3 regions of the Sphingobacterium sp. HSC-15S19 genome follow, and region 2 is predicted to be linked to each of the others. Evidence: riboswitches for the same ligand, from Rfam matches in the RefSeq annotation. Region 2 holds a riboswitch; each other region holds the start of a gene.
The links. A riboswitch is a leader RNA that binds a small molecule or an ion and turns the genes downstream of it on or off. The one in region 2 is predicted to bind S-adenosylmethionine.
Positions count from the first base shown of each region.

Region 1: it holds a riboswitch for S-adenosylmethionine, as region 2 does, so the genes downstream of both, metF (methylenetetrahydrofolate reductase [NAD(P)H]) here and L1283_RS00605 (5-oxoprolinase) in region 2, are expected to answer to the same signal.
Region 3: it holds a riboswitch for S-adenosylmethionine, as region 2 does, so the genes downstream of both, metE (5-methyltetrahydropteroyltriglutamate--homocysteine S-methyltransferase) here and L1283_RS00605 (5-oxoprolinase) in region 2, are expected to answer to the same signal.

Region 1 covers NZ_JBNPWQ010000014.1:37,509-39,779, forward strand. Annotated here, with positions in the region: gene rimM (ribosome maturation factor RimM) at 1-30, shown strand, start outside; gene L1283_RS13090 (hypothetical protein) at 134-985, shown strand; SAM riboswitch class I at 1,203-1,305, shown strand; gene metF (methylenetetrahydrofolate reductase [NAD(P)H]) at 1,376-2,271, shown strand, end outside.
Region 2 covers NZ_JBNPWQ010000001.1:134,437-136,707, forward strand. Annotated here, with positions in the region: gene L1283_RS00595 (DKNYY domain-containing protein) at 1-333, opposite strand, end outside; gene L1283_RS00600 (hypothetical protein) at 665-970, shown strand; gene L1283_RS00605 (5-oxoprolinase) at 1,003-1,266, opposite strand; SAM-I-IV-variant riboswitch at 1,334-1,427, opposite strand; gene L1283_RS00610 (DUF3050 domain-containing protein) at 1,638-2,271, shown strand, end outside.
Region 3 covers NZ_JBNPWQ010000002.1:206,443-208,713, forward strand. Annotated here, with positions in the region: gene metE (5-methyltetrahydropteroyltriglutamate--homocysteine S-methyltransferase) at 1-966, opposite strand, end outside; SAM riboswitch class I at 1,045-1,148, opposite strand; gene L1283_RS02770 (response regulator transcription factor) at 1,335-2,024, opposite strand; gene L1283_RS02775 (sensor histidine kinase) at 2,127-2,271, opposite strand, start outside.

The DNA of each region.
Region 1 (2,271 bases), on a different contig from region 2:
GAAGGCTTGGTGGATCTTTATAAAGAATAAGCATATCCCCAAGCTTATTCAAATAAATAGCGGTACACGAATTATTGCAGTAATTTCTTATCTTGGTCTGTATATTATTACTGGCCATAATTATTGATTTATTTTGAAACCGTTATTACTGCTGCTATTCCTATTCTCGTTGTCTTCTTGTGCTTTCTTTGGGAAGAAAAAGGACTTTCCTGAAGGCAATTACCAAATGATATTGGGCTATTCAAATGAGGAGTATCATAAAGTAAAAAGAGAATCACCCCAAAATGTGGAGGCAGATGTCTATGGTAATGACCCTACGATATACCGGTCCTTTCTCTCCCTCCATGATAAAGATAAGTTTGTCATGGCGATCGATGATATCCTACTCTTCGGTAAGTATAGATTCGACGGCGATCGATTAGAATTGACCGATGAGAAAAAGGGTAGTCTCGCTTTGGATATTGTTAAGGTAAAAAACGATTTTGTTCAGCTGAGAGGTGATTTTTCACAGTTTAGCTCAGCACGTGTGCCCACAAGTGAAAAACTTTATATCAACTTTGCGTTAGATAAAACCCCTATCCGGGAGACCCCGAGCAAATTTGATAGCCAAGTGAATCTATGGCGAAATGCCCCTGTAAAATCAGAAAGTGAAATGGAGATAAAAGCCAGGGCATTGAATTTTGTAGATTATTCTATCGCTTATTTCCAGCACATATCAAGTTCAGGCACACATCACGATTATCGAATGGATGGTGTTGAATCACCCATTATTTATGCTGAGAATGGCATTGTGCTCAAGGCATGGGCAGATGTTCCCGATTCTTGGAAAGAGTTATTTTACAACGAAAAAAATGCATTAATCGCCTACAAATATTTATTTGATGGTTTTAAATATGGATCGAAAGAGGAGTACCATGTTACGGGACTCTTACTGATTACATTTTATCTCAAAAATCTACGGAATTCCCTAGCAACGAATCTTTAGCCGATCCTGTTGTGACGTAGTCAGTCTCTTCGCTGTCGATGATCCGCGATCGTTAATTTTATCTTTTTTTAGAGTCTTTTATATTTGGTGGAGCCTAAATTCCTGTTGTTGCCTGGGAATAAACCTGAAGCCGTATTTATTGCAATCTTTTTGCCGCTATTTTTGCTTTTTCGAAAAAATATTTTTGTCTTTTGATTTTTTAAAACGATATTAGCAACGCTTATAGAGAAAGGCCGAGGGACTAGACCCGTTGAAGCCTTAGCAACCTGTATTGTTCAAGGTGCTAAATTCTACCCTACTCCATGTGGGAAAGATAAGTTACATGTAGATAAACGATTCCTCGACGTGTGCGTTTCGATGTAAGCCAACCAAACTAAAAACAGTTTTTTAATGAAGATTATCGATCATATCCAGAATGCCAAAGGAAAAACATTGTTTTCTTTTGAGCTATTGCCACCGGCGAAAGGGCAGGGCATCCAAAGTATTTTTAAAACCATGGATGAACTGATGGAGTTTAAACCTCCTTTTATCGACGTAACCTACCATCGGGAAGATTATATCTATAAAGAGCATGCGAGTGGATTACTGGAACGCGTTTCCTATCGTAAACGTCCTGGGACAGTGGCGATATGTGCTGCAATCATGAATAAATATAAAGTAGATGCGGTGCCCCATTTGATATGTGGTGGTTTTACAAAAGAGGAAACTGAAAATGCATTGATCGATTTGAACTTTCTGGGGATAGATAACGTCTTGGTATTGCGGGGCGATGCACGTAAGGGCGATGCCGATTTTATACCGACCGATGGTGGACATGCCTTTGCAACAGACCTACTGGAACAGGTAACTGATATGAATAAAGGAAAGTATCTGCATGAAGACATTATCACATCGGAAAAGACTGATTTTTGCATCGGTGTAGCGGGTTATCCCGAAAAGCATTTTGAATCGCCAAATTTCAATACTGATTTTAAATACCTGAAACAAAAAGTCGATATGGGAGCAGAGTTTATTGTGACTCAGATGTTCTTTAATGTTGAAAAATATAAGGAGTTTGTAACAAAATGTAGGGACAATGGAATCCATGTGCCTATTATTCCAGGATTGAAACCACTGACAACGAAAAAACAGTTGGTTACCCTACCAAGGATATTTCATTTAGATATTCCGGAGGAACTGAGCGATGCTGTTTCAGCATGTAAAACGAATGCCGACGTTAGACAAGTAGGTGAAGAGTGGTTGGTGCAACAATGTCAGGAGCTGATTAAATTTGGCGCTCCGGTATT
Region 2 (2,271 bases):
AAAGTAAACTTTCCAGGCATCGCTAGCATAACCGTCTCCAAGAAATTGGAAAGTAGATGGGCTGCCATCAGTTAGTATTGACCCCCGAAAATATACCTTCCAGCTATCCTTGGCGTAACCCGAACCTAAAAATTGAAACGAACTAGCATTGGCGTTTGGAATTTCTTTGCCACGATAATAAATGCGTGATCCGATTTTGCTGTAACCATCACCCAGATGTTCCTGAAAGAAAAAAGTAGCAGGATTAGCATGCGCTAATTTAGCGCACATCGCAGGTGTGGCAGTAGCTAATATAAAAAGAACTAGGATGGTTTTAAACGTAAATTTTGACATTATATAGGGCATCGGGTTAAATTTGAAAACAAATAATCATGTTTTCTCTTTTTAATGAGACCCCGTAATCATAATAAAGTTTAGTCATCAATTAATTATTTATTTCTTGGAACTATTGCGGTTGAAAATAGAAGGGTCATTGTATCGCATGCTAATTTCTTCAACTAAATTACAACTTTTTAAGCGCTCAGGCTGCAGTGGATAGAGATAACAGTTTTCATGAAATTGGCGACCGCGAGGAAAGGAGATTGTCCTGTCAGATCTTTGTCAATACGCACTGTAAAAGTCTAAAAATTTGGTCAAGTCGTATTTTTTTTGTATATTGCTGGTTATGAGTTTTAAAGAAAAATTAGAGAACTGGCGCACGTCAATCAATCGCGCCGGTAGTGGTGAGGAATTGTATATTTTGCTTTTGAACTACAAAAAGTTTATCAACAAAAATTGGATGGACGATTTTGGCGACCCGGGCAACTGGAAATCGGAATTAAATCAGGTCATCAGCAAAGTAAGAAAGAAAGTGAATGTGGCAGAAATTCAAAATTGCGGCGATCTCTCGTCCTACAAAGACGACGCTCGACAAACAGCCCATTCGCTCAATCATACATTAAGATATCACCACTCATTGACGAAAGAGTAGGCTAGGCCTACTCTTTTTGCGTTTATAGGGCTTTACTGTAAAGGAATCAGGACATTCTGTTCCAAGCGTACAGGGACATGCTTCACCGAGGTAAAACCGTCTTCCTTGGAAATGATGTTGGAAAGATCCAGTCCTCTTTTGGAGAACGTACTGATCAAAGCTGTTCTAAAGGTTGCCTTGGCTGAACCCCAGCCTTGTCCTAAGATGGTGTCGTTGTTGAGCTGGATCAGTTCATCTGTTGAATAATAACTGAATTTTTCCAGTAAGTGTTGGTAAAGATTTGTTGTAGTAGCCATACAATTTAAAAATTTAAAGGATTAAACCATAAACTGTATCCAGATCTTGTTGGGGAAAATAATCGTTCTGTGACGTTTATTTTGGTCGAAACCCGTATTAATTTACCACCGCGGTGCCTGCACTCGGTTGGTATTGCATCATGCAATTCTGAATACTCTACAAATATAGTAGATTATTTTTTATAATAAAAAATATTTTTGTTTTTAAGGGTAAATGAGCGCTAACAACAGGAATAGGGAGGTCAAAAGCGAGGCGCGTTGTTGGCTGTGATTTGGTTATGAAGCGGATAGCTGGGCGAAAAATTTATCATGTTACTGTAATCTCATCGAAAATACTTTTAAAAACAGAGATAAGACAATACTTTTGCGCCATGAATAGAATTGCGGAAATTAACGAATACATTGCTGCCGAACGCGAGGTATTATTGCAACACCCTTTGTATCGTAAGATCAAAACGATCAAGAATCTACGTTCTTTTACAGAAGGGCATGTGTACGCTGTATGGGATTTTATGTCTTTACTAAAAGCTTTACAGATTAAATTGACCTGTACGACTTTACCTTGGTTTGCGAGTGAGCATCCATCAACACGCTATCTAATCAACGAAATTGTATTGGCTGAGGAGTCGGATGAATACATTGATGGCCGCCGTTTGAGCCACTTTGAGATGTATCTGGACGCCATGGATGCCATGGGTGCCGACCTTCATCTGGTCAACAAATTTATTGCTCAAGCCAAAAAATCGAACAACATATTCGATGTCATTGCAACAACCACATTGGACAAGCGGATCAAAGACTTTTTGAATTTTACATTCGAAGTGATTGCTGAGGGCGAGGTGCATAAAATTGCTGCAGCCTTTACGTTCGGACGTGAAGACCTTATTCCGGGAATGTTTACCTCTATTTTGGAAGAGATTAAAACAAACTTTCCTACAGCCAATCTGGATAGCTTTATTTATTATTTTCAACGCCATATTGATCTTGACGGCGATGAGCATGGAC
Region 3 (2,271 bases), on a different contig from region 2:
TCCTAATGCATCAACAGCTTGTTTGATTTTAACCAATGATTTTTCGTAATCATTTTTCCAGATGTTACGGCCTTCAACAATACCCAAAGATAATGTTAATGAAGCAGGAACCTTAGCTAGTACCGTATCCAACTGGTTTTCACCGCGTACCAAATCCAAATGTAAAGCATGGATAGGTAGGTTAACTGCGATATCTTCGTTGTCTTTTAAAGCTTCGAAGTAAGTCGTCGCGATTAATTTGATGTTTTTGGCAGCAGCAGCCAATTTCTCAAACGTAGGTTGGTATAATGCTTTTACTTTTGCATCTAAATCCAATGCCAAGAAAGGCTCGTCGATCTGAACATATTGTGCTCCAGCTTCTGCCAATTTAGACAAGATTTGCTCATATACAGGAATTAATTTGTCTAATAGGTCGATACGGTCGAAACCAGCTTCTTTTTCTTTACCGATCAAAAGGTAAGTGATTGGGCCTAATAAAACAGGTTTTGTCTCAATACCCAATGATTTTGCCTCGTTGTATTCATTTAAGAATTTCTCAGAAGTCAATTTAAACTCTTGATCTTTTGTGAATTCAGGAACCATATAGTGGTAGTTGGTATCCAACCACTTGGTCATCTCCATTGCAGTCACATCGATTCCTTCTTGTTGGAATCCGCGCGCCATGGCAAAATATAAGTCTAAGCTGTAGTTGTTGTCTACTTTATTCAACAAAGAATGGTAACGAGCAGGAATTGCACCAACAGTAAGGGTTAAATCCAATACTTGATCGTAAAAAGAGAAATCATTGGAAGGGATCAAATCTATTCCAGCATCTTTTTGTGTTTTCCAATTGCCTTCACGAATTTTTTTTGCTGTGTCCAATAATTCCTCAACAGAAGATTTTTTAGCCCAATAGGCCTCATTGGCTTTTTTCAATTCGCGGAACGCGCCCACACGAGGGTAACCTAAATTGTTAGTCAATAACATAATGAATGTTTTTAATATTTCTTTTTCAACTATATTTCTTGCTAGAGAGAGAAGGACACACTAGAATTTGGTGACTTCGGCTTATCATTCCCATATCAAGTAGGGTAGAATTTAGCACCTTGTCAAGGGACAGGTTGCTAAGGCTTCATCGGGTCTATTCCCTCTGCCTTTCTCTATAAGCGACGCTAAGTTAGAACATTTCTTTTTGAAATGCAAATTTTTTATAAAAGTGCGTCAATTTTTTATATTCTACTATGGATAAAATTGTTTTGTTCTTTTCTTTTCATCCATGATTTAGTGTATGCCATGTTTCAATACGCCGTGTAGCATAAAAAATGGGGAATGACTGTTTCTCATTCCCCATTCTTTTAGCTCACCAAAAGTTTGTAACCTTTTCCGTGCACATTGACAATTTCAACTTTACTATCTTCTTTTAGATATTTACGAAGTTTACTGAGAAATACATCCATACTTCTACCTGTAAAGTAGTTGTCATCATGCCATATTTTTAATAAAGCTTCTTCCCGGGTCAGCACATCATTTTTCTTTAAACAAAGCAAGCGTAGTAGTTCCGCTTCTTTGGTGGATAGTTTTTGCATCTGTCCTTTGTAAGAAATTTGCTGACTTGTATAATCAAAGAAATAATCACCAATTTCAAATTTATCAGCAACCACTTCCTCTTCTTTGTCTCGAACACTGCGTTTCAGCAAAGCATTGATGCGGAGCAATAATTCCTCCACTCGAAAAGGCTTTGTGATATAATCATCTCCCCCTAATTCAAAGGCTTCGGTTTTATCTTCCATCATCCCCTTTGCTGTGGCAAAGATAATAGGAACAGTATTGTTTGTTTTTCTGATTTCACGTCCAACTGTAAATCCGTCCTTTTTTGGCATCATGACATCGAAAATACAGAGGTCGTAGTTATTTTTTTTGAATTGAGAAATCGCTTCATCTCCATCTGTGCATAATGTGACGTCAAATTTTCCCTTTAATTCGAGATAGTCTTTTAAAAGATCCCCCAAATTAGGATCATCTTCTGCTAATAATATCTTTTGCATAATGATTATATTAATTTTCACCAATGTCCCTTGATGCTGATAAATCAGCTTTCCTCAACCTTTGAAATTTTTTAAAGAGGAAATATACAAAAAAGGAACGTTTTATTTTTTAATAGGCAAAATTACTTCAAAGGTCGTGCCCTTATCTTTTTCACTTTTAACTGTAATTTTTCCGTTCAGCCTTCTCAGGATGTCCTGGACATAACTTAAGCCAAGACCAAATCCTTTGACATTATGAACATTTCCA